Regions from separate parts of the Ureibacillus endophyticus genome, predicted to be linked through region 1. Evidence: riboswitches for the same ligand, from Rfam matches in the RefSeq annotation. Region 1 holds a riboswitch; each other region holds the start of a gene.

Evidence for each region. Region 1 has a riboswitch for cobalamin ahead of NKR20_RS01735 (ABC transporter substrate-binding protein). Riboswitches for the same ligand answer to the same signal wherever they lie in the genome.
Region 2: linked by a shared signal. The riboswitch ahead of NKR20_RS10110 (glutaredoxin family protein) and the one ahead of NKR20_RS01735 (ABC transporter substrate-binding protein) in region 1 are both predicted to bind cobalamin.
Region 3: linked by a shared signal. The riboswitch ahead of cobJ (precorrin-3B C(17)-methyltransferase) and the one ahead of NKR20_RS01735 (ABC transporter substrate-binding protein) in region 1 are both predicted to bind cobalamin.

The regions. Positions count from the first base shown of each region.
Region 1 is NZ_JAMYWW010000001.1:350,432-353,714, forward strand. It holds gene NKR20_RS01725 (sigma-70 family RNA polymerase sigma factor) at 1-323, opposite strand, end outside; gene NKR20_RS01730 (hypothetical protein) at 486-1,028, shown strand; cobalamin riboswitch at 1,099-1,301, shown strand; gene NKR20_RS01735 (ABC transporter substrate-binding protein) at 1,448-2,440, shown strand; gene NKR20_RS01740 (FecCD family ABC transporter permease) at 2,403-3,283, shown strand, end outside.
Region 2 is NZ_JAMYWW010000001.1:2,063,483-2,066,765, forward strand. It holds gene nrdE (class 1b ribonucleoside-diphosphate reductase subunit alpha) at 1-1,060, opposite strand, end outside; gene nrdI (class Ib ribonucleoside-diphosphate reductase assembly flavoprotein NrdI) at 1,035-1,412, opposite strand; gene NKR20_RS10110 (glutaredoxin family protein) at 1,409-1,633, opposite strand; cobalamin riboswitch at 1,765-1,944, opposite strand; gene NKR20_RS10115 (hypothetical protein) at 2,085-2,297, shown strand; gene NKR20_RS10120 (branched-chain amino acid aminotransferase) at 2,402-3,283, opposite strand, start outside.
Region 3 is NZ_JAMYWW010000001.1:1,410,049-1,413,331, reverse strand. It holds gene cobK (precorrin-6A reductase) at 1-418, opposite strand, end outside; gene cobJ (precorrin-3B C(17)-methyltransferase) at 429-2,144, opposite strand; cobalamin riboswitch at 2,283-2,465, opposite strand; gene NKR20_RS06855 (hypothetical protein) at 2,743-2,886, shown strand.

The DNA of each region.
Region 1 (3,283 bases):
AAAAATGATTGAAGTTTATCCCGATAATAAATATTTCGGTAAGACCAGCTTTTTAAATAATCTTTGCACTTATTAACCGTAATCCGATAAATCCATGTTTTATAAGTGGATCGTTGTTCGAAATTTTGAAGGTGCTTGTAACAACTTATAAATACTTCCTGCGAAATATCTTCTGCAATTTGTTTTTCTTTTACATACGTAAAGGCCAGTCTCATTACTAAGTCCCCATACTGTTCCATTAACCATTCCAGTTGTTCTTCCTTTGTCGCATGGTTCACTTCCTGGATGGTGGGGGATTTTAAATGTATTAATTTAGCATGCATTTTTAATTCCTCATTTTTGTTTTTATCAGTTAGACGGAGGTGGATAGAATACCGTTCCGTAAACATGTTATAGTAAAATGAAAAAAAGATATATTTGAAACTAATACCAAATCTGGCAATTACATTAATAGAGATATTAAGAGGGAATGTGAGGTATCGAATATGAAAAAACTTTTAGCCGTTAGCAGTCTAGTAGTTTTCTTATGTGGGTGTTCAGATCCTATTTCACTTCCAGAAGATTTAAAGTCAAATTTAGGAAAAGAAGAATTCGTTGAACCAGAGACATCAGAATACACTACATATGTAAAGTCGATTCGAGAATATATGTACTATAGAACACAAGCTGTATTAAATCACGACGTAAACTTGCTTTGGGATAGATATCCGGATTTAAAAAATAATATCGATCAGAAGACGGGAATTAATATCGAAAAAGACGAAATTGATTCGATGGATGATGTTATAGATGCTAACTATAGTATTGAAAGCTACGAACCAATTAAAGTTAAAAGGATTAACGAGCAAGAAGTAATTATACTAGTACATGGTAGCATTTCCTATGTGAAAAAAGACTTCGATGAAGCAGGTGGGGAATACTTGATAGAAGTTAATTTGCAAAAGAAAAGCGACCAATGGACAGTTGTAAAAACGGATGAATACCTCGAACATGAATATAAAGAATGGTTGGAGGAAAGGGAAAAATAACTTGGAAGTAAATTTTTTCTGACATTTACAAATACGTCGCTATCAACTATACTTCACTTTAGAACAAAAATGAATACGATACATATAGGTTTCTTAAATATTCGATTAAGAATGATTTAAGACTAAGAGGGAAGTTGGTGTAAATCCAACACGGTCCCGCCACTGTAAGCGAGTAGGAAGGTTACGCAATATCCACTGTGTTTTATAACATGGGAAGGAGTAACCGACTGTTGATTCGTAAGTCAGGAGACCTGCCTATTATGTAGTTTAAACTTCCTCGAGGAAAGGAATGTTTAAAGCGCAGGTAACCGAACTTAATTTTTGGTTATATACTTCTACATAAACTGCCTTTTTACAAAACGCTTTCCAAGAGGGATGGCGTTTTTTTTATTGTTCTAACGTAGAAGGAGGAATTTGAAATGAAAGAGATTTTCAAAAAGTTGGGACTGTTCACCGCGTTTCTACTGTTAAGTATTGGGTTACTTGCAGGGTGTGGTACGGACGATACTAACACACAAGATGACGCGGATACAAACGCAACTGAAGAAGCTAATGAGAAATCGGGAAATGTGTTCCCAGTAACGATAACAGATGATGCAAATAGGGAAATAACGATTGAAAAAGCACCTGAATCAATTGTTTCCATTCAAACAAGTAATACAGAAATTGCCTTTGCATTAGGGCTTGGAGATAAAATTATTGGTGTATCAGATTATTGTAACTATCCAGCTGAAACAGCCAACATTCAAAAAGTTGGTGGACAAGATATTAATGCAGAGCTTGTTTTAAGTTTAATGCCAGATATGGCGCTTGTAACAGATTATCACTACAATACCCATCCAAAAGTATTGCAACAATTTGAAGATGCAGGAATTAAAGTCATCGTAGTTGGAAGTGCAAGTTCATTTGATGATGTTTACGAGAAAATTAAAATGATTGGTACTGCTACGGGTACAAGTGATAAAGCAGAAGAAATTATTACGGACATGAAAGATCGTCACCAAGCAATCAAAGATAAGGCAATAGCTTCAGTGAAAGAGAAAAAACGTGTTTGGGTAGAAGTTTCACCAGCTCCAGATATTTTTACAACAGGTAAAAATACATTTATGCACGAAATGCTTGAGTCAATTCAAGCAACAAATGTTGCCGAAGACCAAGAAGGTTGGGTGAAATTAAACGAAGAGGAAATCGTTAAATTAAATCCAGATGCCATTATTACAACGTATGGATACTATATTGACAATCCAAGTGAACAAGTGCTTGCGCGGGAAGGATGGGCGGAAGTACCTGCTGTAAAAAACGGAGAGGTATTTGACGTTGATAACGATACGGTTACAAGACCTGGTCCTCGTTTAATTGAAGGAGTCGAGACACTTGCAAAACTTATCTATCCGGAAATTTTTAAACAATAAAACAATTTGGTTATACATTTTTAGCGGAGGGCTCCTACTTTGTACGGGCCTTCTTGGCTTATTTTTAAGTAGTGTGACAGTACCAATAGCAACAATTTTACATATCATTTCAGAAAAAACATTGGGTATGGGTTGGCTACAAGTTATTCCGAAAAATGAAGAAATGATTATTTGGAATATCCGTTTGCCCCGTGTCGTTCTTGCTTTTTGTGTTGGTGCTTCTTTAGCACTAGCAGGGGCAGCTTTCCAGGGGCTATTACGTAACCCATTAGCAGATCCTTATACCATTGGAGTTTCATCCGGGTCCTCACTTGGCGCGGTTCTTGTTTTGTTTTTCCAAGTATCTATTATTGGTTTAGGTAGTTTTACACTGCCAGTAGTTGCCATCGTAAGTGGTTTAACTACTCTACTTGTTGTATTTGGGTTAGTGCAATTAAGTAGTAGAAGTTTGGCAATTGAAACGATTATCTTAGCCGGTATTATTGTTAGCTCCTTTATTGGTGCACTTGTTTCCCTCATTATTTCATTAGGTGACAGAGATGTTATGACACAAATTATTTATTGGTTATATGGAAGTGTCGGTATGAGAGGGTGGGAATACGTTCAACTCATTATTCCATTCATGATAATTGGATCGATTATTTTATTTTATCATTATCGTGAACTAAATGCGTTAGCTCTTGGGGAGGAAACTGCCGATCATATTGGTGTGAATGTAAAAAGAGGAAAAGCTTTTATATTAGTAGGTGCGTCTTTATTGACCGGCTCAGCAGTAGCTGTTTCTGGGTCAATTGGATTTGTTGGACTTGTTGTTCCTCACTTAGTACGTCTTATAATTGGACC
Region 2 (3,283 bases), 1.7 Mb from region 1:
AGGGATAGCCAGATTCAAACTGTGCTTTTTTCACTTCTGTATAAAGCTTCCGCGCATTCAGTCGCTTTAGTTTCCGGATATTTGGATTATCAAGCAATTCATAATACATTTCTGTTATCGAGATTTCAGACATTCTTTTACCATATTCTCTATAAATATCATAAGGACTAAATAAAACGATATCTTTATCTCTTTTCATTAACTCAAAAAATATATTTGGAATGATAATACCTGTGGATAAAGTAGCTAGACGAATTTTATCATCGGCATTTGGTTTTTTTGATGAAATAAAGCTTTCGATATCCCCATGGAATATATTTAAATAGGCGACCCCCGAACCATTCCGTTGTCCAAGTTGATTGGAGTAACTAAAGGAATTTTCCAACAGTTTTGCTACCGGTATGACCCCACTTGCTCGGTTTATGATTCCTTTAATCGGGTCGCCTAATGGTCGTAAATCTGTTAAATTAACCCCAACCCCTCCACCTAGTCGTGAAAGTTCTAAACAATAGCCAATATTTTCAGCGATGCTATTCATCGTGTCGTCCATTGATAATTTAAAACAACTAACAAGCTCTCCCCTTGCCTTTTTCCCACTGTTTAATGCAGTTGGTGTGGCTGGTTGGTAAGCTTCCATAATTGCTTCTACTGCTCTTTCTGCAAGTTCTTTATCTCCTTGCGCTAAATAGAGAGCGATAATAACAATACGATCTTCATATTTTTCTAGTATTTCTTCCCCATCTCTACTTTTCATGGCATACGCGTCATAAAACTTGCTTGCACTCATAAACGAAGGAAACCGGAAGTTATATTCATAGGCTTTTTTATACAATTTTTTAATAAAATTTATATCGTATAAATCCAAAAATTCACGTTCATAATATCCTTCATCTACTAAATATCGAATCTTTTCTTCTATATCAATAAAATAACGTAAACGCACATTTACGTACTCTAAAAAATAACGTCGGGTTGCTTCTCGATCTTTTTCTAATTCTAATAAACCTGTTCGACTATATTGATTCAGCACTTCATTATTTAGTTTCAAGTATGATTTCATTCAAAACCCTCATTTCATAAAACAGTTGGATAGCTTCGTAGTCTGCAGGATATCCGCGCAAGTCAATTTTTCTAACTAATGGAATGGTGTAAAGGGATGCAATTTTATCTCCTGCAACGCCAAAATTATTACCGAAATTTCGATTGCCACTGACAACAACACCCTTACAATGTTGAGCATTCCTCGCTAAAAACCTCGCAACTTTTTCAGGTATTTGTCCTAATCCATCGGTATAGGTCATTAATAAATATGGTTGTTGTAGTACTAAACCTTCTTTAATTTCTTGTTTATCGCCGTTTAATTTTGAGGCAATATACCGAACATTTCCGGTACGACTTGCAAAGACAATCACGAAATACTCAGCTCGATTTTGCTCATTATGTCATTGAGATTACCAGAAAATAAACCATCCATTTCGATTACTGGTACGGTTAGAAAACCGGCATCAAGTATCTTTTCTTTTGCGCATTCATCATGGTCGATGTTAATAGTTTCAAAGGCTATTCCTGCTCGTATGAGTTCTGATTTAATCCATAAGCATTTTGGACATACTGTTTTTGTATAAAGTTTCATCAATTTAATCCCTCTCCTTTTCGTAAAGGGGAAATAAAAAAAGCTACCTCTTCGAAAAGAGATAGCAATAAAATGGAAACGATTGATGTAAAAATGGTACCGTCTCCATTTCTCAATCCCCGAAGAAATGTTTTGAGTGTTTTTACTTGGCAGGTCTCCTGGCTTCGCTTCATCCGCGGATTCCCTTCCCATGCAAAATGCACAGTGGTAATTGAATCTTCGTCAGCTTTACAGTTGCGGGGACAGCGCCGGAATCTCACCGGCTTCCCTATTAAACTACATGTAGTAGTACCAATTAAAAACGAACACAATATATAGTTTTTATTACTGATGTTAAGTGTATCAGAGTTAGTTACCTCTGTAAATGGTATTTTAGGTATATTATAGTGAACAAATTGAAAAGCATAAAATTTTCATCAATGCACACCTTAACCATTAGGAGGTGAGCAGCTTGAGTAGAAATAGAAATAATAAAAAAACGCTGAATGAACGAAATCATAATCCATTTGAAACTTATAAACACTTACACAGAAACACTACAAGTCATCAAGATAACCCAGAAGATAACACGGCAGAAATTGCAGAAGAATTTGATTCTAAAGTAAAGAATAAAAACAATGCAACAAACCACGATAAAGATCAACAATCGAATAAAAGAGAATAGTTTAGAAAAAGGTGAGATCTTTGTGCTCGCCTTTTTAATTTTGAATATTCTCCTCTATAAAAAAAATCGCAGCTACCTTTGTTAGTAGCTACGATTCCACTATTTTATAAACGAATTGTCCACCCAAAAGTATCTTCAATTTTTCCTGTTTGAATGCCAGTTAATGTATCATATAACATTTGAGAAACTTCACCGATTTCGCCATTGTTAATGATATATTTTACTTCTAAATATTTTAACTCGCCAACTGGTGAAATAACCGCTGCTGTCCCTGTTCCGAAAACTTCTTCTAAAGTTCCGTTATTGTGAGCTTCTACAACTTCATCAATAGAAATACGGCGTTCTTCAACCGGAATATTTTTTGATTTTAATACTTGGATCATTGAGTCACGAGTAATACCAGGTAAAATACTACCGTTTAATTCAGGAGTAATAACTGTTCCGTTAATTTTAAAGAAGATGTTCATACTACCAACTTCTTCAACATAACGGTTTTCTTTACCATCTAACCATAATGTTTGAGAGTACCCTTCACGATCTGCAATTTCTTGACCTTTTAGTGCACTTGCATAGTTACCACCAGTTTTCGCTTCACCAGTACCACCTTTTACGGCACGAACAAATTGTTGCTCTACCATAATTTTTACTGGGTTAATTCCCTCTTTATAGTAAGAGCCTGATGGAGACATGATGATTATAAATTTATAATTTTTTGCAGGATGTACTCCTAAATGTTCTTCTGTTGCAATAATAAATGGACGGATATAAAGAGAAGTACCTGGAGCACTTGGTACCCATTCACGGTCCACATTCACTAATTGTTTTAAAGCCTCTAATGCATACTCTTCGTCAATTTTTGGAATACATAAACGATCATTTGAATGATTAAGACGAGCAAAATTACGTTCTGGACGGAATAATAAAATATCATTATCTACCGTTACATAAGCTTTTAACCCTTCAAATACAGATTGTCCATAGTGGAA
Region 3 (3,283 bases), 1.1 Mb from region 1:
AAGTTGCTAATGTTTTGCTTCCTGTTGTTAGCATCACAGTACCTTTATGTTCCCTAGCAATTAGTGCTGCTTCCTCATAAGTATCTACTTCTGTTACAAGTGGATGTACATAATGTTGTTGTGGACGTTCATATCGAATGTAGAAAACATCACATTCTTTTGCTGCATTCATTGCCGTTTTGGATGCTTCTTCAGCATAAGGATGACTGGCATCAATAATCGTTGTCACCTTTTTTTCATGAATTAAGGTCACCATATCTTCTACTGATAGTCGACCTACGTGATAGTCAATACCGGCATCTCTTAAACTATCAGCTGCAGAAGTTGTAACAACAGTCGCCAATAACTTATGTCCCTGTTTTTGAAGTTCCATTGCAAGTTCACGTGCATCACTTGTCCCTGCGAGAAATAAAATCATGCCACCCCTCCTAATCGCCACATGGTGCCTCTTCAATCTTAATTTTGCAGCTCATATCTTGATATTCAAACTGTCCAATTTTTTTCACCCGTTTAAAATATTTAAATAAACGTTCATTGGGATGTGCGTTTTGTTTATATTCCTCAATGATTTTGGTTAGCAATGGTATCAATGCATCAGGTGCGATTCCCTCTGCAACAGGTTGTGCAGCATGAGCTGTTCTTCCTACTGGTTTTGATCCAATAAATAAATCAAATTTCTTTTTACGATAAACAATTCCAATATCATCAAACACCGCACGATAGCAAGCCATCCCACAGCCATTAAAGCCTACATGTAATTCTTTCGGTAACTTCATACCACCAAGTGAATCCATAATTTCTTCAGCATATGGAATGGAATCAGCTTTTTCCCCATTGCAAAAATCGCATGCTTTTACATTTAGTACGTCTCCAATTGGAAGAACATACAATCCTGTTTCACGTAATCTATTTACTATGAATTCTGGATTTTCAGTTGGAATCTTCACATAGAAACGATGATCTGGTGTGTATTCAAATGTACCGTTTTCCCCAACTATCTCAGCAATCACCTGCATTTGCTTAGGAGTAATCACTTTGTTTGCAACCCCAGGGGAAATCGCAAACTCAAAAATCGATTCAATCGATTGTTGCACTAAAAATTCTGACTTTACTGGTTCCTTTGTAATACAAGCTAAAGCCATTCTTGCCATTTCAAGTGATGAAATATTATTTTGAGTTTGTTCGAATTTTGATTGGGATTTTAAATTTGTTTCTAATGTTGCGATTCCAGCCGTTTTCACAGACTGGTTGTTAATTAAGTTTTTTTTTATAGGCTCAATTCTTTCAAAGCCTGATTTCGCTACTCCTGTTTCTTGATCAAGTGCCCATGGTTCTGCTTCTTTTTTCAAACGTTGGTGAGGTTTCCAAATTTGCTTTTCCTCTCCAAGGGTATATTTACGTTGATAGCCACGGGGTGTAATAATTTTATTATCATAAAAGAATGTCGATGAGTTCCCTACTACAACCGTTGTTAACATCCCTATATCATGTTCTAACATCTCTGCTAAGTTCGTTAGCACAATATTCTGATTCTCGCGATAAGCACTTTTCACCAAACCGACTGGTGTTTCAGATGAGCGATACTTCAATAAAATCTGCTGTGCTTCTACAATTTGACGTGTTCTACGCCCTGATTTCGGATTGTAAAAGGCGATTACAAAATCTGCCATAGCGGCTGCTTCAATACGCTTTTCAATAACTGTCCACGGAGTTAAGTGGTCACTTAAACTAATAGTGCAAGAGTCATGCATCACAGGGGCTCCAAGTAAACTTGCACAAGAGTTGATAGCCGAAATACCTGGAACCACTTCAACTTCTATTCCTGTTGCTTCTGTCCAACCTTTTTCAATCAGCACTTCATATACAAGTCCTGCCATTCCATACACACCCGAATCACCACTTGAAATAACAGATACAATATTTCCTGCCTCTGCTTGCTTCACTGCTTGTTGTGCTCGTGAAACTTCCTCTGTCATTCCCGTGCTTACAATGGTTTTTGCAGTTACTAAATGCCGAATTAATTCAACGTACGTCTTATAACCCATTATGTGATCACTTTGTTGAAGTGCATCTACAGCGCGCTTTGTAATATGATCCCTATCTCCAGGTCCGAAGCCGACAACAAAGATTTTTCCTTTTTGCATCCAAACACCCTCCGATTTACAATAAAAAATGCCCGTACTCACCTTTAACAGGTAGGTACGGGCACGTGAAATTTACATACAAAAGTATAAAAAAACACAAAAACACAAGGTTTCGCCTGTACTTTTCCCTCCGAAAAGTAAGTATCGTTTAAATAAGCAGGTTTCCTGACTTAAGCATCATCTTACTCCTACACCTTCCCGATTTCTCAGTGGTATGTTGTAGTTTCATCAGCCATTACAGTAGCGGGGGCTGTACTAGATTTTCACTAGTTTCCCTTTTAACTCTTACGTAATAAGAGCACTTATTTAAATTGCATATTTATTAAATTAATTAATAAAGTACCATACTATTCTATAAATAGAAACAATTTTTTATTGCTTAAGTAAATATTGTGTAAAACACCTTATTATTTGAATCCAAAGAGAAACATCAGAAAACTTTCAAAACCATAATATTACTAAATTCTATTTATAGTTTTTGTATAAAATAAAAAATAATAATTAATCCAACTGCTCTTTCAATTGTAAATATCAAGTATAGATTTTTAGCAAATTTTCCACACTTGTAACAGTACTTACGAAAAAGGATGTGATGATTTTGGAAAAAACAAAATTTGCTGATTTAAATGAACAGCAACTCAAAGAAATAAAACAGCTAGAGGAAAAATTAGATGTAACGCTAATTGCATATGATAGTTCTGTATTAGATGATCAAAATCAATTTGACAAGGCAGCTAATTAGATTGGACTCGACTTAGTGTTTGGGACAAAAGGTGGTTTTTAAAATTTATTTAGAAATATAGTGATGAAAATCTGCTATTAAGAAAAAGTTGATTGGAATGGAGTGTGGCTAAGTGTAGCTGACGGCATTCGCCTTTCGCTACAGAGCCAAGCTTCCTGCGGGAATAGCAAATTTATTTGCGACGAAAGCGTAAGCGACAGGAGCACTGAGCCGAAAATCCATTTTCGCCGGCCATTGACGGCAAAAATTAGTTGAGGCCATGCCCGCGGAAAGCGTCCACACGGAATGGAAATCCACGTTCTTCAGATCAAAAAGACACCATTTTTCAAGTTAGAAAAATAATGTCTTTTTAGTTTTGTCCCAACCCCTTTTTGTTTTTATACTACCTATAATGATA